4 regions of the Mesorhizobium sp. M0189 genome follow, and region 3 is predicted to be linked to each of the others. Evidence: riboswitches for the same ligand, from Rfam matches in the RefSeq annotation. Region 3 holds a riboswitch; each other region holds the start of a gene.
The links. Region 3 has a riboswitch for cobalamin ahead of metE (5-methyltetrahydropteroyltriglutamate--homocysteine S-methyltransferase). Riboswitches for the same ligand answer to the same signal wherever they lie in the genome.
Positions count from the first base shown of each region.

Region 1: another riboswitch for cobalamin. It lies ahead of NKJ09_RS13500 (DUF1636 family protein); the one in region 3 lies ahead of metE (5-methyltetrahydropteroyltriglutamate--homocysteine S-methyltransferase).
Region 2: another riboswitch for cobalamin. It lies ahead of NKJ09_RS11385 (ABC transporter ATP-binding protein); the one in region 3 lies ahead of metE (5-methyltetrahydropteroyltriglutamate--homocysteine S-methyltransferase).
Region 4: another riboswitch for cobalamin. It lies ahead of NKJ09_RS13315 (CbtB domain-containing protein); the one in region 3 lies ahead of metE (5-methyltetrahydropteroyltriglutamate--homocysteine S-methyltransferase).

Region 1 is NZ_JAMYSW010000006.1:35,703-40,809, forward strand. Features, by position in the region: gene NKJ09_RS13485 (NuoB/complex I 20 kDa subunit family protein) at 1-250, opposite strand, end outside; gene NKJ09_RS13490 (NADH-quinone oxidoreductase subunit A) at 241-606, opposite strand; gene NKJ09_RS13495 (winged helix-turn-helix domain-containing protein) at 943-2,142, shown strand; cobalamin riboswitch at 2,172-2,375, shown strand; gene NKJ09_RS13500 (DUF1636 family protein) at 2,414-2,848, shown strand; gene cobW (cobalamin biosynthesis protein CobW) at 2,845-3,897, shown strand; gene NKJ09_RS13510 (cobaltochelatase subunit CobN) at 3,916-5,107, shown strand, end outside.
Region 2 is NZ_JAMYSW010000005.1:93,175-98,281, forward strand. Features, by position in the region: partial or broken gene NKJ09_RS11370 (FecCD family ABC transporter permease) at 1-944, opposite strand, end outside; gene NKJ09_RS11375 (ABC transporter substrate-binding protein) at 974-1,918, opposite strand; gene NKJ09_RS11380 (hypothetical protein) at 1,915-2,103, opposite strand; gene NKJ09_RS11385 (ABC transporter ATP-binding protein) at 2,144-2,659, opposite strand; cobalamin riboswitch at 2,827-3,030, opposite strand; gene NKJ09_RS11390 (GyrI-like domain-containing protein) at 3,325-4,158, shown strand; gene NKJ09_RS11395 (bifunctional helix-turn-helix transcriptional regulator/GNAT family N-acetyltransferase) at 4,196-5,107, opposite strand, start outside.
Region 3 is NZ_JAMYSW010000023.1:20,101-25,207, reverse strand. Features, by position in the region: gene metE (5-methyltetrahydropteroyltriglutamate--homocysteine S-methyltransferase) at 1-1,654, opposite strand, end outside; cobalamin riboswitch at 1,750-1,949, opposite strand; partial or broken gene NKJ09_RS28375 (MFS transporter) at 2,444-4,067, opposite strand; gene NKJ09_RS28370 (transposase) at 4,357-5,034, shown strand; gene NKJ09_RS28365 (adenosine kinase) at 5,067-5,107, opposite strand, start outside.
Region 4 is NZ_JAMYSW010000006.1:170-5,276, forward strand. Features, by position in the region: gene cobO (cob(I)yrinic acid a,c-diamide adenosyltransferase) at 7-630, opposite strand; gene cobU (bifunctional adenosylcobinamide kinase/adenosylcobinamide-phosphate guanylyltransferase) at 632-1,153, opposite strand; gene NKJ09_RS13310 (CbtA family protein) at 1,146-1,928, opposite strand; gene NKJ09_RS13315 (CbtB domain-containing protein) at 1,944-2,123, opposite strand; cobalamin riboswitch at 2,160-2,355, opposite strand; gene NKJ09_RS13320 (aromatic ring-hydroxylating oxygenase subunit alpha) at 2,496-3,689, shown strand; gene NKJ09_RS13325 (MFS transporter) at 3,668-4,867, opposite strand.

The DNA.
Region 1 (5,107 bases), on a different contig from region 3:
GTGGCATCGAGGTGTGGATCATCTCGACGGCGCAGCAGGCGAGGCCAAAGGTCATGAACATCAACGAGCCGCTGCGCGCCCAGGTGATCAGCGCCTCGGTCGAAGTGACGAGAAAACCCTTGTCGGCGAGTTCGTTGTTGATCTCCAGGAAGAACGGATCATCCTCCCCCACCGGTCTGCCGGTGTTGGGGTCGATGAGGCCCTTGGGCTTCGGCGCGACGAGCGTGCCGGAACTGTCGTTCAATCCCATTCCAGCGCTCCTTTTTTCCATTCATAGGCAAAGCCGATGGTCAGCACCGCCAAAAACACCATCATCGACCAGAAACCGAGCATGCCGATCTGACTGAACGACACTGCCCAAGGAAACAGGAAGGCCACCTCCAGATCGAAGATGATGAACAGGATCGACACCAGGTAGAAGCGGATGTCGAACTTCATGCGGGCGTCGTCGAACGAGTTGAAGCCGCACTCATAGGCGGAAAGCTTTTCCGGATCGGGGTTGCGGTAAGCCACCAGGAACGGTGCGGCGAGCAGCGCCAGGCCGACGACCAGCGCCACGCCGATGAACAGGACGATGGGCAGGTACGAACCTAAAAGTGCGTTCATGCTGCAGTTTTCCGTTGGCGGCCAATCCACTCTGATTACAGCACCGGACCCACTTGCGGAAGCGTGACAGATTAACCACTGAACCGTTTTAAGGGGGCTCTATGCTGCAACGCGGCGAGGGTTAGCGCAGCGCTTTCGGCGAAGCAAGTCAAACCTTGTTCAAATCGCGGTGCTGGACGGCATATCCGGGAAAACTGGTCCGATCCGCTCCTGTTTGATTTCCTTCACTTTTCACTCCACTTTTCTCTCCTGACATAGATGCCGCCAAAACCTTGCTAGCATGGGGCGGAATCGCAGGTCATTTTCTCTGTCTAACATCGTCCGGATACCGCCTTCATGAAAGAAAAAATCTCGCTTGCCCTGGCCCGTCGCATTGCGCTTGCGGCACAGGGATTCAATGACCCGCGCCCCAGCGGCACGCCTGACCGCCGGCATCTGGCCCGGGTGCTTGCACGTACCGGCCTGCTGCAGATCGATTCCGTCAGCGCCGTGGTTCGCGCCCATTATATGCCGCTCTATTCGCGGCTTGGCCCCTACAAGCTGGCGCTGCTCGACGACGCCGCGGTGACACGCAAGCGCATGGTCTTCGAATATTGGGCGCATGAAGCCTCGTTCCTGCCCGTCGAGACCTATCCGCTGATGCGCTGGCGCATGCGGCGGGCCGAGCGCGGCGAGGAAATGTACAGCGGACTGGCAAAATGGGGCCGCGAGCACGCCGCCTACATTGAGGACATCTATCGCGAGGTCGCTGAACGAGGCCCGATCGCGGCGTCGGCTTTCGAAGGCCAGAAGGGCTCGGGCGGCTGGTGGGGCTGGAGCCATGCCAAGCATGCCTTCGAATGGCTGTTCTGGGCGGGCCGCATCACCACGGCGCACCGGCGTGGTTTCGAGCGGTTCTACGATCTGCCGGAGCGCGTGCTGCCGCTAACGGTACTCGCTTTGCCAGTTCCGTCCCCCGCGGACGCCCACCGCGAACTGCTGCGCATCTCCGCCCGCGCCCATGGCGTCGCCACGGCGGGCGATCTGCGCGACTATTTCCGCCTCTCGCCCGCCGACATCAAGGGCCGCATCGAGGAACTGGTCGAGGCTGGCGACCTGTTGCCGGTGAGCGTCGAAGGCTGGAGCAAAACAGCCTATCTCCACAAGGACGGCCGTTTGCCGCGCAGGATCGAGGCGCGCGCCTTGCTTGCGCCGTTCGATCCCGTCGTCTTCGAGCGGTCGCGCACCGAGCGGTTGTTCGACTTCCACTACCGCATCGAGATCTACACGCCGGCCGAAAAGCGCCAGTATGGCTATTATGTGCTGCCGTTCCTGCTCGGCGACAGCATCGTCGGGCGCGTCGACCTCAGGGCCGACCGCCCGGCCGGCGTATTGCGCGTCCATGCCGCCTATTCGGAGCCCGGCGCCCCGCCGCAAACTGCCGCCGCCCTTTTCGAGGAATTGAAGCAGATGCAGGGTTGGCTCGGGCTCGAGCGCATCGAGGTGACGGCTGCCGGCGACCTCGGCCAGCCGCTCGCAGATATCGCCGCGTCATAGACGTGCGTTGACACGACTGCCTTCACAAGCCTAAATCCGTTCCAGACGGTCCCCTGCCCGCAACGGCAAGGGCCAAGAGGGAATGCGGTGCGAAATCTCGATTTCAAATCCGCGGCTGTCCCCGCAACTGTAAGCGACGAGCCAAGGCCGAAAACCACTGGGATATTCCCGGGAAGGCGGCACCCAGGCGATGACCCGCGAGCCAGGAGACCTGCCGTCTAGGACATAAGAATCCGATCGCCTGGCGGGTTTTCCGGGCAAGGAGCCTGATTTGGAACGCGACAGCAGTTTTCCGGCTGAGACAGCGGATTTATTGTCCGGCCATGGTGATTCCCCGGCCGGCGTTACCGTCATCGTCTGCTCGTCCTGCCGTGACGAGACCGGTTCGGACGCTTATCCCCGCGCCGGCGAACTGCTCGCCGAGCACACGCGCCGCGCCGCTTCCAGCGAAAACATTAAAATCCGCACCGTCGAATGCCTCGGCAATTGCAAGCGCCGGCTCAGCGCCGCGATGCTGCGCGACGGCTGCTGGAGCTATGTCTTCGGCGACCTGACCACGACCAGCGGCACCGATCTGGTGACGGGGGCAAAGCTGTTCGCTACTTCGACGGACGGCCTCATTCCGTGGCGCGGCCGTCCCGATTGCCTGAAGCGCGGCTTGGTTGCCCGCATCCCTCCCCTCGACCTTTTGAAGGACTTGATATGACTTCCCCAGATTCGGCCGCCAACGTTTCGCGCGTCCCCTGCACCGTCGTCACCGGCTTTCTCGGCGCCGGCAAGACGACGCTGATCCGCCATTTGCTCGAAAACGCCAAAGGCAAGCGCCTGGCCATCATCGTCAACGAGTTCGGCGATATCGGCATCGACGGCGAGATCCTGAAGGGCTGCGGCATCGACACTTGCCCCGAGGAAAACATCGTCGAGCTGGCCAATGGCTGCATCTGCTGCACTGTCGCCGACGACTTTGTCCCCGCGCTCGACCAGATCCTGTCGCTGACGCCGAAGGTCGACCACATCCTGATCGAGACGTCCGGGCTGGCCCTGCCCAAGCCGCTGGTCCAGGCCTTCCAGTGGCCGTCGGTGAAAAGCCGCGTCACGGTCGATGGCGTCATCGCTGTCGTCGACGGGCCGGCGCTGGCTGATGGCCGCGTTGCCAACGACATGGACGCCCTGCAGGCGCAGCGCGCGCAGGACGAGACGCTCGACCATGACGATCCTGTCGAGGAGGTGTTCGAAGACCAGCTCGCTTGTGCCGACCTGATCATCCTGTCGAAGAGCGACCTGCTGGACGCAGCCGGCGCGGCGCGCGCCAATGCCGTCATCGGCAAGCATGTTGCGCGGGCGGTGAAGATCGTGCCGACCTCGCAAGGCAAGGTCGATCCGTCGGTGCTGCTCGGCCTTGGTCTCGCCGTCGAGGACGACATCGAGAACCGCAAGACCCATCACGACGACGAGCTCGACCACGAACATGACGACTTTGACTCGTTCGTCATCGACATTGCGTCGGTGTCCGACCCGGACGAGCTGGCACAACGCGTCGCCACGGCGGCGGAGGAAGAAAACGTATTGCGCGTCAAGGGTTTCGTCGACGTCGGCGGCAAGCCGATGCGGCTCTTGCTGCAGGCCGTCGGTCCGCGCGTCAACCACTATTACGACCGCGCCTGGACCGCTGAAGACGATCGCCGCTCGCGCCTCGTCGTCATCGGCCTGAAAGGGCTGAACCGCCCGGCGATCGAGCGTATCCTCGCCGGCTGATCCCAGGTACGAGCCGCGATGCACATCCTCACCACCACATCCGCCTCGCTCGACGATCTCGCCGAGCCTGTCGATCTCAGGCAAACGCCTGCGGATGTCGTGGCGCTGTCCTTCACCGACAGCGACCTCGCCGGGCTGGCGGCGGCGTGGAAGGCAGATGCGGACCGCCTGCCGTCGATGCGGCTCGCCGCCTTGCGCGACCTGCGCCACCCGATGTCCGTCGACCTCTGGATCGACAGCGTCGCCCGCCACGCCAAGATCGTCCTGGTCCGCATCCTCGGCGGTTACGACTGGTGGCGCTACGGCTGCGACCAGCTTGCCGTTGTCGCGCGAAATCGCGGTATTAAGCTGGCGCTCCTACCGGGCGAGAGCCACGACGAGGATTTGCGGCTGATCGAAGGCTCGACGCTGCCGCGCCAGGAACTTGATGGTCTGCTCGACTATTTCCGCGAAGGTGGCCCGGCGAATATGACGGCGCTGGTGCAGAGGTTGGCAAGTCTCGCCGGATCGGGTGCGGCGGTCGCTGAACCTGTCAGCGTGCCAAAGGCGGGATTTTACGAGCCGGGACGCGGCGTTATAGAAAGAATGGACTTATCAAGCGTCGGCATTCCTTCGCGCCCCCCTCTGTCCTGCCGGACATCTCCCCCACAAGGGGGGAGATCGGCTGTCACTGACCGTCTCGCGACTTCTGCAACATCGAACATTGACGAAGGCGACGATGACCAGGCGATCTCCCCCCTTGTGGGGGAGATGTCCGGCAGGACAGAGGGGGGCGCGACGGAACGCAGCCTAAACCTACCGTCCGCCGAACCCGCCCCCATCATCCCCATCCTGTTCTACCGCTCGATGCTGCTCGCCGCCGATGTCGCGCCCATCGATGCGCTTGTCGAGGCGCTCGGGCAGCGTGGCATAGCGCCGGTCCCCATCTTCGTCTCCAGCCTCAAGGACGCGGCATCGCTCGCCTTTGTCGAACCCGCGTTTGCCGCGCTGAACCCTGCCGCCATCATCACCGCCACAGCTTTCGCCTCGGGCGCCGAACCCGGCGTCGAGACGCTGTTCGACCGCGCCGGAGTGCCGGTGTTCCAGGTCGTCGTCGCGACCACCCGCCGCGACATCTGGCGGAACAACCAGCGCGGCCTGGCGCCCGCCGACCTTGCCATGCATGTCGTCCTGCCCGAGCTCGACGGCCGCATCCTGGCCGGCGCCATTT
Region 2 (5,107 bases), on a different contig from region 3:
GATGATGCCGATCGGCAGTTCCTGCGGCGGCAGCAGCGTGCGCGCGAGAAGGTCGCTTGCCAGCAACAGCACCGCTCCGAAGAGGGCGCAGCTTGCAATCAGGCGCAGATGAAGCGGGCCGGCCAGGGTCCTGGACAGATGTGGGATCATCAAGCCAACGAAACCTATGACGCCTGCGACCGAGACAAGGATCGCCGTCGAGAAAGCGGCGACGAGAAATGTCATCCTGCGCATCCGCGCAACCGGGACGCCGAGGCTTCAGCGGCATTCTCGCCGGCCAGGAAAGCGTCGAGCCGGCGGTGGTTCCAAAGTCCATAAACAAGGATGGTGCCTGCGCCCAGAGCAGCCAGCTCGATATTGTCCCAACGGGCCAGCCCGAGCTCGCCCATCGTCCAGAACAACACCGAGTGAGCGGCGCGCTGGTCTCCGGCAAAGACGAGATAGTTAGTCAAGGCGGTGAACATGAACGAGACGGCAAGCCCGGCGAGGATCAGCCGTTCGGGGCCTTGCCCCCTCACCCGCGAAACCAGCAAAAGCACGATGCCGGCGGCTAATACGCCGCCCGTGAAGGCCGCGACCGGCAACGTCCAGATACCGAAATGGTCGCCAAAAATGGTGATGACGGAAACCGCGCCGGCCGCGGCTCCGGACGACAGGCCGAACAAGAACGGATCTGCGAGGTCGTTGCGCGTTACCGTCTGCAGCAGCGCGCCGATGACGCCCAGCCCGGCGCCGACACAGATGGCCATAATCGTGCGCGGTAGCCTAAGATCGAGGACGATCTTGGCAATCGGGATCTTGCCGGCCGGACCGGACACGATGTCTCCGTCCAGCCCGGCGGCATGTCCGAGCGCAGCAATCACGTCGCTCAACGCGATGACCGTCGATCCATAGGCAATCGACAGCAGAGCAAGAGCGGCAATCGCTGCTGCTCCTGCTGTCATCGCCAATTCGAACGCTCTCTGGCGCAAGCTCAGAAAGCTTCCGGGTGCATCGCCCTGGCGATCTTGCCGATCGCCTCGATGTTGGCAGGCCCAGGCGTCAGTTCGGCATAGCGCAGCGCAATGAAGTGCTCATTTTTGACCGCCTCAGTCTCCTTCATCGCCGGATGAGCTTTCAGGAAATCGAGCAGTTTTCTGTAGCCGCCGTCCTGGTAGTCGAGCAGGATAAGAAATTGCGGATTGCGGGCCGCCACCGTCTCCCAATCCGTATTGCCCCAGCTCGTCGGCATGTCGGCCATGATGTTGTCGCCGCCGGCTGCGGCGATCATGGCGCTGGGGATCGCGAACTTGCCTGATGTGAAGGGTTTGTCTTCGCCGGAGTCGTAAAGAAACACACGCGTTCCCGTGCGGTCGCCGATCTTTGCCGTGATATCGGCGAGCTGCGCCTTCCAGTTCGAAACAAGCTTTCCCGCCTCCGCCTCCTTGCCAAAAATCTTGCCCAGCTTTTCGACATCACCATAGAGCAGGTCCATCGAGGCGGCGGGGCGGTTCTGGTCGAGATGGACGCAACTTTCCGTCAGCACCAGCGTCTTGATACCGTGCGGGGCCAGCGTATCGGGCGTCACCTCGCCGCCAGGCTTCATGCCGTAATACCAGCCGGCGAAGAAGAAATCGGGCTCGACGGCGACGAGGTTTTCGATGGTCGGGTATTTCGGCGCGAGTTCCGGGATCGCGCCCTGCTCGGCCTTGAATTCCGGACCGACCTTATACCATCCGGTGATGCCGGTCAGGCCGACGATCGATGGTTGCAGCCCCAGCGCGAAGGCCATCTCCGCCATGTTCAGATCTTGGATGACGGCGCGCTTCGGCGCGGCGTCGAACGTCAGCGGCGTGCCGCAGCTATCAACGGTTACCGGGAAAGCGAAGGCGGTCTGGGCAAGTAGGAGGGAGGCAAAAGACAGTACGAGGCGTTTCACGGATGTTGCTCCTTGGTCAAATCGGGATGTGAAGAGGCGCGGTTCGGAACGTCGAAGTCCGTGAGTTCGCGGTCTTCGGTGGGATGGCGCAGCCAAAGCACGTCAACGCCGAAAATCTCGCGGATCAACTTCTTGGTCAGCGCCTCGCGCGGACTGGCAAGTGCCTGCAGGCGGGCCTCGTTCATCACCGCGACCCTGGTGGCAAATGGCGTGACAAGCGACAGATCATTGAAGCACCGCCACGACGGTCATGCCAAACTGCGATACGAGTTCGAGAAGGTCGCTGCGGGCGCGCGGATCGAGATGATTGGTCGGTTCATCGAGGAACAGGATTTTGGGCTCCTGGGCGATGGCGCGCGCCAACTGGGCGCGTTGCCGCTCGCCACCGGATAGCGAGCCGATCGTGCGGCCGAGCAGCGGCAGCAGGCCGGTTCTGCGAAGTGCTTCAATGACGATGTCGCGTTGCTCGCTCCTCCGTCGCAAGCCGGCATGCGGGACGCGCCCAAGCTCGACGTAGTCGATCACGGCAAGCCGCGGATCAGGCTGGTCGGTCTGGCCAACGACCGCCATGTGCAGTGCCCGCTCGGCGGCCGAAAACCTCTCCAGCCGGCGTCCGGAAAATCTCACATCTCCCGCGCTTGGCCGCAGCGTACCGCATAGCATGCGCAGCAGCGTCGTCTTGCCGGCGCCGTTGGGGCCGATGATGGCGAGGCGGTCGCCCGGCGCTATCGAAAGGCTCACCGCGCTGACCAGGCACCGGCCATTCGTCGTCGCGCTCAGTTCACACGCTTCAAGAAGAGGCTGGGAGGCGTCCAACTTACCGTCACTTTCTCAATGGCGACGGAAGGAAGCTGGACGGACCGGCCGACAAGACCGATGTCCACGTCTCCTCCCGGCACACCCCGTCCGGTCAACTCATGCTGATGGCAGGTCTCCTGGCTCGCGGGTCTTTGCGCCATCCTGCCTTCCCAGCCTTGCCGGCCAGTGGCACTTCGGATTTTGCTAACCGCTTACAGTTGCGGGGGCAGCCACGGCCTCGATCCGAAGATCTCACCGTGTTCCCTTTTCACCCCTTGCCTTTCGACTCGGGGACCATCAGTCAGCCACCCTAGTTTTCCGCCAATCACAGCGCAATAAGTCTTGTCAGAAGGAGCCATATAGACCTCGTGATGTAATAACGTTACATTTAAAAGGACGTTTGCCCGCTTCCTGTCAAGCCTTTTCGCGCGACGCCTGCGACTTGCCGACGACCGTCGCTCTCGATTTGCGCAGTGCGCAATTTCGATCAAACTGCCTCCGCCAGGAAGCGGCACCATAATCTTGCCAATATAAGACATGGCCAATGTAAAGACTGGGCCATGTAAAGACTGGGCCAATGCGGAGACTGGGCCAATGCGAGGTGCCAAATGAATCCGACCGAGAAGGCGCTGTGGTTCGTCGAAAGCCATCTGCCCGAAGCAGTCTCGCTGGACGATGTCGCCAAGAGCAGCGGGGTGTCGCGCTTTCATGTGACGCGGGCTTTCGGCGCGGCTACCGGCCGTTCGGTGATGAGCTACGTCCGTTCTCGCCGACTGACCGAAGCGGCGCGCAAGCTTGGCGCCGGCGCACCCGACATCCTCTCGGTCGCGCTCGACGCCGGCTATGCCTCGCATGAGGCCTTCACCCGCGCCTTCCGCGACCAGTTCGGCACCACGCCGGAACTGGTACGCGCACAAGGCTCGCTCGACAACCTCGATCTTGTGGAGCCGATCCTGATGGACCAGTCCTTTCTCGCCACTCTCGAACCACCGCGTTTTGAGACCAGCCGGCCGTTTCTCATCGCCGGTCTCGGCGAGCGCTACAGCTGCGAAACCAGCGCCGGCATCCCGATGCAGTGGCAGCGGTTCGGCCCCTATATTGGCAACATTCCTGGCGAGATCGGCGACGTCGCCTATGGCGTCTGCGTCAACGGCGACGACGCCGGCAATTTCGACTACATCGCTGGCGTCGAAGTGTCCGATTTTTCGGACCTGCCGAGGGAGTTTTGGCGTGTGCGCGTGCCGACGCAGAAATACGGCGTGTTCGCCCATCGTGACCATATCTCGACCATCCGCCGCACGGTCAACACGATCTGGAACAAATGGCTGCCAGCCTCTGGGCACGAGATCGCCGATGCGCCGGAATTCGAGCGTTACGGCCCCGAATTTGATCCGCGCAGCGGCAATGGCGGGCTGGAAATCTGGATACCGATCAAAGGGTGAGGCACGGCAGGCCGACGCCGAAGCGCCGGAAGCGCTGCTACAGTTCCAGGTTCCAGTTCTGGCCGACCAGATCCCTGCCGAAGGAATGGTGGAACTCCTCGTTGGTCAATTTAAAGCCCACAGACTCATAGATGTGGCGGGCGGCGGCGAGCACGTCGTTGGTCCACAGCGTCAGTGTCCTGTAACCCGTGGCGCGGCAAAAGCCGATACATTCCTCGACCAGCCGCTTGCCGATGCCGAGACCTCGCGCCGAGGGCTCGACGTAGAGCAGGCGCAATTTCGCCACCGCGTCCGACTGGCGCACGACGAAGACGGAGCCGACGACCTCGCTTTCCCGCTCGGCGATCCAGCTGCGTTCCCATTTCGGATCGAAGGATTTGACGAATGTGCCGAGGATTTCAGCGACCAGCGCCTCATAGGTTTCGTCCCAGCCATATTCCTGCGCGTAGAGCAGGCCCTGGCGATGGATGATCCAGCCGATGTGGCCGACCTGCAGAGGCCGCAGCGTGTAGGGAATGTTGGGTTCGGCGGTCGCGCCCAGCAGACGCTGCACCGTCTGCATGGCCTTGACCAGCCTGTCCTGTTCGGGAACCGAAAGCCGGTCGAGCAATGCCGCGACCTGGTCGTGCGAGCCCTGGTTCAGCGGCGCGAAAGTCTGCCGCCCGGCCTTGGTCAGGGCGATCGACGAACGCCTTGCATCCGCCTCGATCGTGGCGCGCTCGACCAGATGACGTTCCTCGAATTTCTTCAGCAGCCGGCTGAGATAACCGGGATCGAGGCCGAGATCGCGCCCAAGGTCCGTGGCGGTCAGGCCATCGCGATGCGCCAGTTCATAGAGCACCCGCGCCTCGGTCAGCGAGAAGGTGCTTTTCAGCAGCCCTTCGTCGAGCAGCCCGATCTGGCGGGTATAGAAGCGGTTGAAGGCTCGCACCGCGTCGATCCGCTCCTT
Region 3 (5,107 bases):
CGCCGAAGATAATGGGGGGACGCACGTAGCGAGACCCATAGCTTTGTACCCAGGCATGCTGGGTGAAGGCGAAGCCGGACAGCTGCTCGCCGAAATGCTGTACCATGTCGTTTCGTTCGAACTCACCGTGCACCAGCACGTCCAGCCCGATCTCTTCCTGCCAGCGAATTGCAGCCTCGATCTCCTTCTTCAGGAAGCTCTCGTAGTCGACATAGCTCAGTTGGCCCTTCGCATGAGCGGCCCGCGACCTGCGTACCTGCGGCGTCTGCGGGAAGGACCCGATGGTCGTCGTCGGGAACGGCGGCAGCCCGAGCGTGCCGGCCTGGACTCTGCAGCGCTCGGCAAAAGCGCTCTCTCGTCGTTTCATGCTGTCGTCAATGCTGGCGATCCGCCCCTCAACAAGCGGGTCATGGATCTTCGTGGATGTCACGCGAGTGGCGGCAGCCTCGGCAGACGCTTTCAACGCGCCTGCCACCGCATCCCTGCCTTGGGACAGGGCCCGGGCCAGCAACACCAACTCGTCGGTCTTCTGGGCCGCGAAGGCGAGCCACGACCTGATGTCCGCGTCGAGTTCCGTCTCCATGCGCAGGTCGATCGGCACATGCAGCATCGAGCAGGAAGGCGCGATTTCGACGCGGTCCAAGGGCCAGCCGGCGACGATCGGTTTGATGCGGTCGAGAATGGCGGGCAGGTTCGCACGCCAGACGTTGCGGCCATCGATCAAGCCAAGCGAGAGCACCAGATCTTTCGGAGCGAGCCGACCCACCGTTTCCAGCTGCTCGGGAGCGCGCACGAGATCAATATGCAGCCCGGCCAGGGGCAGAGAAACCGCGGTTTGGAGATTGTCTCCCAGCGGCCCGAAATAGGTAGCCAGCATGATCTTCAGCTCGGGCGCGGCTTTCGACAGCTGGCCATAGGCGAATTCGAACGCAGCTCGTTCGTTCGGGTTCAGATCGAGGACAAGCGCTGGCTCATCGATCTGCACCCAATCGGCTCCCGACAGCTTCAGCCTCTGCAGGAGTTGCTCGTAGACGGGCAGCAGCCGCGGCAGGAGCGCGATGGGATCGAATCCCTCGGCAGGCGATTTCGCCAGCTTGAGGAAGGTGACCGGTCCAAGGATGACTGGGCGTGTGTGAATGCCGAGGGCTTTAGCCTCGAGGAAGTAATCAACCGGCTTCGTCGACGAAAGAGCGAACGTTTGATCATCGTTTAGTTCCGGCACAATGTAGTGATAGTTGGTGTCAAACCACTTGGTCATTTCCATCGCGGTTACACCAGGCCGATGAGCCGCATGCTGGTGACCACCGTGCCCACAATCCTCCGTCTGACCTTGGTTGCCGCGCGCCATAGCGAAGTAGATGTCGAGTGGGACCTCGCCGCCATTCCAGGCGTAACGAGACGGAAGGGCGCCGACCATGGCTGCGGTGTCGAGCACATGGTCGTAAAGCGAGAAGTCGTTCGACGGGATTTTCGACACGCCGCGATCGTGCTGCTCTTCCCAGCTAGCGGCACGGAGCGCCTTCGCCGTCGTGAGAAGGTCGGCGGCGGAAGATTTTCCGGACCAGTAACTTTCAAGCGCGAACTTCAGTTCTCGCCGACGACCGAAGCGCGGCACGCCGAGCGTTGCTACAGGAATTTGCTGAGAGACAGTCATGCCATACCCCGATGGTTGGGGCGTCGGTGACAAGGAAGGCGCTAGCAGGCCGGCACGAACGCCAGGCTGCAGCGGCCACCGAGACACCCCGCCCATGGACGTAATTCGCCGTGGCAGGTCTCCTGGCTCGCGGGTCATAGCCTCTACCCGTCTTCCCAAGGCTATTCGCCTCAGTGACATGAGTGGGGTTAGCTTGCCGCTAACAGTTGCGGGGGCAGCGCCGGCATCGCACCGGCTTCCCTCTTAGCTCCGCTGCGGCACCGCCGTACGGAGAACCACGACACGGGAGACAATTACAGCAGCTCGCTTCTTTGTCAATGCCGCATAAAGAAATGTTTATGTCGTTATGTTAAATTTCGGTTGGCATGTTGCCAAAGGTCGCCTCGAAAGCGAAAACTGTGGAAGCCTTGAGCGGCCGGTAAATCAAAGCAATGACGCACAGCGGTCCGGGAGGATAGGAGTTCGTCGGCTGCCGGGCGCAAACATACCGGCAAGCGCCGTGGTGCTGCTTCGCGCATCATGCGAACGCCACCTCGGCATCGAACTTCGGCTCCGAGGTTCCGACCGCTTCGTCGGTGATCTGCTCGCGACCATATTCGGCTCAATGGCGAGGCTGTTGCCTAGGAAGCTGTTGGCCGTGATGCCCTCGGTGATACGACACAATGATTTCGAGGGGAGCACCCGAGGCCCGGCGCAGCGGCGTGTTGCGAAGTGATCGAGGCCAATGTCTCGACCTGCTTGTTCGCAGCCCACCGGCTGAAGGTAACCGGCTCAAACCAACGGGCCAGCTCAAGTCCTGTCCAAATGAGGCCTGAGCGGCAAATCGTCGTGCACGCGCACGGTTTGGCGTTCGATCTTGTGATGCGTCTTGGGCGGGCAATCGCCACGGTGCAGCGCTTCCCGGCGCGCAACGATTTCGGCGTCATCCTGGGTCTGCCTGTTGTTGTGGCGAACATACTCGACCCAGGTTGGCACATGATAGCACTCGGTCCATAGTTCGGGCTTTTCCAGGTCACGCAGCAACGCCCATTGTCTGGCGCCATCTCGCAGCCGGGCTTTTCGCCACGATGTCATCACACTGAGAAATTCTGGGACATCTCTCTGATCGATACGATAATCGACCATCACCATGATCGGACCGCTTCGTGGCCGCAGATCAAGTTGCAGCGTCGGTTCGCTGAACTTGTTGGTCGGATCCAGATTGAGCGTTTCGAAATCCGGCTGACGCAGAACGATGCCCATCAGTCCACCAATCACAAGAACCACGCTGGCGACGAGGAAGGCTCCCGAAACACCTTGGACATCCGCCAGTTCGCCCCAAAGCCAGCTTCCCGCCGCCATGCCGCCGTATGTGGCCGTCTGATAGAGAGACAGGGCGCGTCCAACCACCCACCGCGGCGCCGAAAGCTGCACTGTGACGTTAAACAGCGAGAATGATTGAATCCAGGCCGCACCGGCCGGCATGAGGAGGAGACAGTTCAGCCAAACGTGCTCACTCCATGCCAGAAAGAAGCAGCTGATCGCCAGTATAAAGAACGCACCGCGAATGACCCATTCGTTGGAGAGAACTTCTCGGACCCGCCCAATGAGGAGCGCGCCGCAAATCGCTCCCAGGCCGAAGAAGCCGAGCATCACGCCGTAGGTGACTGCGGTCCCTTTGATCTGTTCGCGAGCGACCAACGGCAGGAGAGCCAAAATGACAACGGCGGTGAGGCCGAAAATGAAACTCCGGCACATCACCTTGAGAAGGTTCGGCGACAAGAGCACGTAACGGAAGCCCGCCGCCATCGCACTGCCGAAAGCCTCCCGCGGCAGCGCTTGTCGTGCCCGTACCGCTTTCCACCGCAACAGCGCAGCGATCAGAGCGAAGTAGCAAAAGACGTTAAAGAGGAACGCGAAGGCCGCACCGGCTGTGGCCACGATTAGGCCGCCAATCGCCGGCCCGATGCTGCGCATGAGATTGTAGCTCATGCCGTTGAGCGCAACCGCGCTAGGCAGGTGTTCGCGAGGCAGGATATCCCCCATCGAGGCTTGCCAAGAGGGATCGTGCCCAACCACAGCCGATCAGGAAGGTGAGACCCAGAAGGATCCAGGGTGTCATTTCCCCCGCATAGGTCAGGAACGCCAGGAAGGCGGATACGCAGACCATCAGCAGTTGCGCAGTCAACATGATCCGGCGACGGTCAAAGTTGTCCGCGAGCGCTCCCGCCGCGAGGGAGAAGATCATGTAGGGGAGGGTGGTCGATGACTGGACGAGCGCCACCATTCCATGGGAGGTGGCGATGCTGGTCATCAGCCAAGCCGCCGCCACACCTTCCACCAGGGTGCCAAGGTTCGAAACGAGTGCAGCCGACCATAGCGAACGGAAGGTCTTGTGCTGAAAAGGAACGAGTGAAGATGTTCTCTTCGCCATTGTGGAAGCTTCGGGATCGACCGCGGGGCTGGATTTGGTTCGCCTCACTCGACCATGGCCTCGCCGTACAAGCCAAGCTGCCACAGTGGCGCGCCTGCTAACCCAGAAAACTTGGCGGCCTTACAGGCATGCGCAGGACGCGCGAAGCCGCTCAAATCTCCCCAGATGGGTCAGCCATCGAAGACCGGCATCACTTGCCCGTTGAGCGGCTATACGATAATGCTCCGCGCTAAGCAGGAAGCGCCAAAAATTCGAGCGGCGACTTCATTCTCCTATTCAGGAAGGAACTATGAGGCGGCAGACGCGACCATTCACCGTGGAAGTCAAACAAAAGCGCAATTATGAAAAATCCGCACGTTCCATCTGGGGCAATTTCGACATCGCCGCGGCGATGGCCGAAACAACAAACGAAGTCGAGCCGTTAAATCGTCAGCTTGTTGACTCTACTGTAGTGGCCCTTGATGCTGAACCTTTGCACAAACCTCGAGTGGAGCATTTCATGGCCAATCCCCTGGAAACCGAGTCAGCAGTAGTTCATAGCGAACCGGCAGACAAAGCGGAAACGCCAAAACCGAAGACGAGAGCGCGGCGGTCGAGGAAGCCAGAAGCTGAGGCGAGCGCGCCTGCCCGCAAGGAGGGCGCCAAGCCGATATCCGCGACCACTGAAGCACCGCCGTCAGCGCGAACAGGCCGAAAGAGCTACTCCGCGAAGGATCGTGCCCAGAAGCTGGCGCAGATCGAGACCTCGATCGGCGGCGGCGCTACTCTCAAGAGCGCGGTGAAGCAAGCCGGCATCTCGGAACAGACATATTATCTTTGGAAGAAGGCGGCGGCGCCGGCGGCGGACAGTGACGGGCTGAAGGATCTCGTCGCGCTCGAGGAAGAAAACAAGCGGCTAAAGAGCCTGCTTGCCGATCGTCTCCGCAAGGAGAATGCGGAACTGAAGAAAAGGCTCGGGCTGGATTAAGGAGGGTGGGCAGCTGGTTCTTGGCTCGCCACCTACAGCAATCCCGCCTGCTCCGCCTCTCTGCGCAAATTCT
Region 4 (5,107 bases), on a different contig from region 3:
AACCCCTCAGAACTCTATCCCTTGCTGCGCCTTCACGCCGGCGGAGAAGTGGTGCTTGGTCACGCCCATCTCGGTGACCAGATCGGCTGCCTCGACCAATACCGGCTTGGCATTGCGGCCGGTGACGACGACATGCAGGCCCTCGCGACGCGCCTTCAGCGCTGCGACCACCTTTTCGAGGTCGAGATAATCGTAGCGCAACGCGATGTTGAGTTCGTCGAGCACCACGAGGCTGATCGACGGCTCGGCCATCAGCTCGAGCGCCTTGGCCCAGGCGGCCTCGGCCGCCGCGATGTCGCGCTTCAGGTCCTGCGTTTCCCAGGTAAAGCCCTCGCCCATGGCGTGCCAGACGACGCGGTCGCCGAAGCAGGCAAAAGCATCCTTCTCGCCGGTGTGCCATTTGCCTTTGATGAACTGGACGACGCCGACGCGCTTGCCGTAGCCGAGCATTCTGAGCGCCAGCCCGAAGGCGGCCGTGGTCTTGCCCTTGCCCGGACCGGTGTTGACGATCAACAGCCCTTTCTCGACCGTCTTGGCTGCAACCTCGGCGTCCTGCACCGCCTTGCGCTTGGCCATCTTCGCGCGGTGGCGTTCCTCGTCCTTGGGATCGATGTGGTCGGTATCAGCCATGTCATTTCACCCTGAGCGGCAGCCCCGCCACCATCAAAAGCACGGTGTCAGCGACGGCGGCAACGTCCTGGTTCAACCGGCCGGCCGCGTCGCGAAACCGTCTTGCCAGCGCATTCTCCGGCACGATGCCCTGGCCGACCTCGTTGGACACCACGAACCAGGGTCCACGCGGCCGCGACAGCACATCTGCCAGCCTTCGGCATTCGGCCTCGACATCATGTTCGGCCAGCATATGGTTGGTCAGCCACAGCGTCAGGCAATCGATCAGCACCGGCTGGCCGTCAGGCAGTGCCTCGATCACGCCGGCAAGGTCGAGCGGCGCCTCGATGGTCGTCCAGCCGGCGCTGCGGCGCGAGCGGTGCAGCGCGATCCGTTCGCGCATCTCCTCGTCATAGGCTTGCGCCGTCGCGATATAGCTCCATGGCGCCGGACAGGCACTCACCAGCCTCTCGGCATGCACGCTCTTGCCGGAGCGCGCACCGCCGATGATCAGGGTCAGCGCCCCGGCAGCGCGGTCAGGCAAAGCTGTCGCGCAGGCTGGTCGCCGTGCCGGTGAAGCGGCCGCGCACCACGCCGACGACCGCGCCGAGCACCAGCCAGAACACCAGATTGGTCAGCGTCACCGCCACCACGAACTGATGATGCAGGCCTTCCGGGATTGTCGTCTCGAAGCTGTCGGGCTGCGGCGCGCCGACAATATGCGGCGCCACCATCAACGCCACGGCAAGGACCGCCAGCGGCAGCGATCTGCGGAAGGCGAGCAGGCCGAGACCGGCGGCGGTCGCCACCACCGTTGCCCACCACCAGATCTGGCGTTGGACAAGGTCGGCCGCCGGCATTGCCGGCAATTCCGGCGGCAGGCCGAGGCCCGGCGCCAGCGTGAACACGGCAAAGCCGGCAAGCCCCCAGAACAGGCCCTGGCGCCAATTGCCGATGCCGCCGGCGAACTCCGAAACCGCAACCAGGACCAACGCGAAGCCGATGCCGGTGACGATATTGGCAACGACGCTGAAGGCAAAGCGTTCGAAACCGTCGGCCGGCGCCCAGCCTTCGTCCTCCGCCGGAGCCATTGCTTCAGCCGGTGCCGGCGCGGCGCTGCTTATAGCCATCGTGCCCCCGGCGTTTTCGACCGGTGCCGCAGGTGCCGCGGCATGGTCATGGCCGCCGCCGGCCTGTTCGTAGACTTCCGCGTTCAGGATCAGCGGCACCGTGGCATAGGCCTGCATGCAGGCGAGAACGACGCCGGCCACGAGCCCTGCGATCGCCGCGATGAACACGACGTTGCGAAACAGTGTCATGATGTCAGCCCCTTGTCAGTGGCAGGGAAAGCCCATCGAGTGGCGATAGTCGTGGGCGGCATTGTGGACCGCATCGATGTGCGAGAAGCCGACAAAGCCCATGACGAAAATGCCGAGGAATGCAGCAAGCGCCAGCTGCATGAAACGCGACTGCGAGGAGACGGAAGCGCCGAGCGAGACGGAAGCGGTATTCATGTCTTGTCCTTTCGCCCTCCACCCGAGGGCATAGAAGTCAGTTTCCTGTCGCCGGCAGGTCTCCTGGCTCGCGGATCAGCGCCCTTCCCCACCTTCCCGAAGAAAATCTTCAGTGGCATATGGAGAGGACTACCGCACACAGTTGCGGGGGCAGCCACGGCATTGGGCAAGAATTTCGCCCGCACCGCATTCCCTCTTGGTTCCAAACGGAACCGACGACATCAGCGACTATAGGCAGAATCGCCGCGCCCGGCAAACCAAATTCCGCCGGATCGTGTGGCGAATGCGCCGCCTCGCCAAGCTCGCCGGCCGGCGCCGCAATTGACAATTCTCACAGCCGGGTGTCGGCTGGCGGATGGGGAGGAAGCCGGCATGCAACCCAGCCCGAATGAGCGCGGTCCCTATAACGGCCTGACGCGGGCCGAGCCGACGCTGCCGTCATCGGCCTATTGGGACATCGCAGGCTATCAGCGCGATCTCGAGGCCATCTGGTATCGCAACTGGCTGCTGGTCTGCCGCGAGGCCGACCTTGCCCAGCCGCTGGCATTCAGGACGTTTCGCATAGGCACGCAGGAGATCGTCGTGCTGCGCGACGAGACCGGCGAATTGCGCGCCTTCCACAACACCTGCCGGCATCGCGGCTCGCAGCTTTGCCAGCAGAGCGAAGGACGGCTGAAGGCGCGGCTCATCACCTGCCCCTACCACGCCTGGTCCTATTCGCTGCGCGGCGATCTGGTGCGCGTGCCATCGAAATCGCTGCCGGACGGTTTCGACAAGGCCGATCATCCGCTCTACCGCGTAGCACTGTCGGTGTGGCGCGGTTTCGTTTTCGTCAACCTCGCGCAAGACGCTGCCGGTTCGGCTGAAACATCCTTCGATCCGGCATCCGGCAACCTCGCCAACTGGCCGCTGGAAACGCTGCTGAGCGGCCATGTGCTGCGCAAGGTTATGAACTGCAACTGGAAGATATTTTGGGAGAACTTCAACGAGTGCCTGCACTGCCCTGGCGTCCACAAGGACCTGTCGCGGCTGGTGCCGATCTATGGCCGCGGCCTGATGGGCCGGCACGACGACCCCGAATGGGCGCGCCACGCCGACAATGACGCGCCGGAATTTGCCGGCGGCTTGCGGGCCGGGGCCGAAACCTGGTCGCGCGACGGGCGCGTCCACGGCTCGGTCTTTTCGAGCCTGACGCCGGCCGAGCGTGCTGCCGGGCAGACCTATGCCACCAACTTGCCGTCGATGTTCGTCGTCGGCCATGTCGACTATGTCAGGACCGTGCGGCTGGTGCCGCTTGGGCCGGAGCAGACCGAACTCACCGCCGAATGGCTTTTTTCGCCCGAAGCGCTCGCCGATCCGGCAGCGGATATCGACAACATCGTCGCCTTCGGCACCCAGGTGCTGGAGGAAGATGCTGATATCTGCGAGGTCAACCAGAAGGGCCTGCGCTCGATGCGCCACAAGGCCGGCGTGCTGATGCCCGAGGAATATGACTTGCACCGCTTCCACAACTGGGTGCTCGAGCGGCATGCGGCGCTTGAACATCAAAGCGATTTGGGCAGATAGCGCCAGGTGACGAAGCCGCAGACCGCCGCCAGCAGGCCGAGCGTCGCGAAAACCGCGCCCAGGCCGCAGAACGCCAGCACCACCGAATAGACCAGCGGCGGCGTCAGCTCGGAAAAGTCGAGATAGGTGCGGTAGACCGCCGCCATCTGCGCCCGCTCATACGAGCGCACCGAGCGCATGAACGCGGTCGAGCCCAGCGCATCGAGCGCGATGGTGAAGAAGGCACCGCAAAGCAGCAACGCGCCGGTGACGAGCGGCGCGGCCTCGCCGACGGCGCCGGCCGCCAGCAGCGTCGCCGACATGGCGAAATAGGCAAACGTCATGGTGCGCCGGCCGCCGAAACGCTTTCCCGCCCTGCCCCAGAAGATGGCCATGAACAAAAGCGCATTGCCGGCCGAAATCAAGAGGCCGCCGGCGAGCTTGCCCTCGCCGGTGATCACCATGAACAGCGGCCCATAGACAAAGAACGTCGTCCAGAAGCAGGAACGGCCGAAGGCGATCAGCCAGGCCAGCCTCAGCCTTGGCTGCGCGACGAAGCGGCCGATATTGGCCAGCGGATTGACCGGCCGCGTCTTGCCCGGGCGGATCGACGGGTTGTCGCCAAGCCGGTAGGTCCAGAACAGCGCCAGCAGGGCCATGGCGAAGACGGCCACCGCGCTATGGGCGGCATAGATGCCGAAACGCGTGTAGAGGAAAATGCCGAGCGTCGGCCCGGCGGTCCAGGCAAGCATCGACCACGCCATGCGCAGCGACTCGGCCTGCATGAAATCGGTCTTGCGGATATGGTCCATGATGTAGAGGTTGAGCGTGATCGCCAGCGCGCTGGCGCCGATGACGCGGCAGAGCATGCCGACCGTTTGGCCAGCAAGCGTATGAGTGACGAAGAACAGCGAGCCGACGGCCAGCAGGCAGGCACCGGCGGTATAGACCCAGCGCCGGGCAAAGCGCCGGATCAGCATCGGCATGAACAGCGTCGCCGAGAGGCCGAGCATTGCCACGACCGTGTAGAGGATCGAGACGATCTGCTCGTTGTGCAGGATCTCATAGGCCTGGATCGGGATGACGCTGGAGACGGTGGCGCGCGCGAACGATTCGACCGCATAAAGCGAGGCGAAGGTGCGTGCATCCGCCGGCCGCAAGGCCGCAAGCCAGATAGGATGGCGCACATGGGTAGCCATTGCTTTCCCCGAACAGAATCGCCCAAAGCAGGGTTTGGAGCACAAATCTGCCGCGGCGATTCCTGGCCGGGTAACAGGAAACCGACGCCTTCACGGCAAAAAGCGAAGCCGGCCAAAGGCTTTCCGGCTCTGGCCTAAAGCGAGTTCTAATGCTGACCCGCGCCAACGCGACGCGAGGACTGCTTCTTTTGACGGTGGCAACCGTGATAGTCGTCTTGCCGGGGCTGAACCAAGACAGCG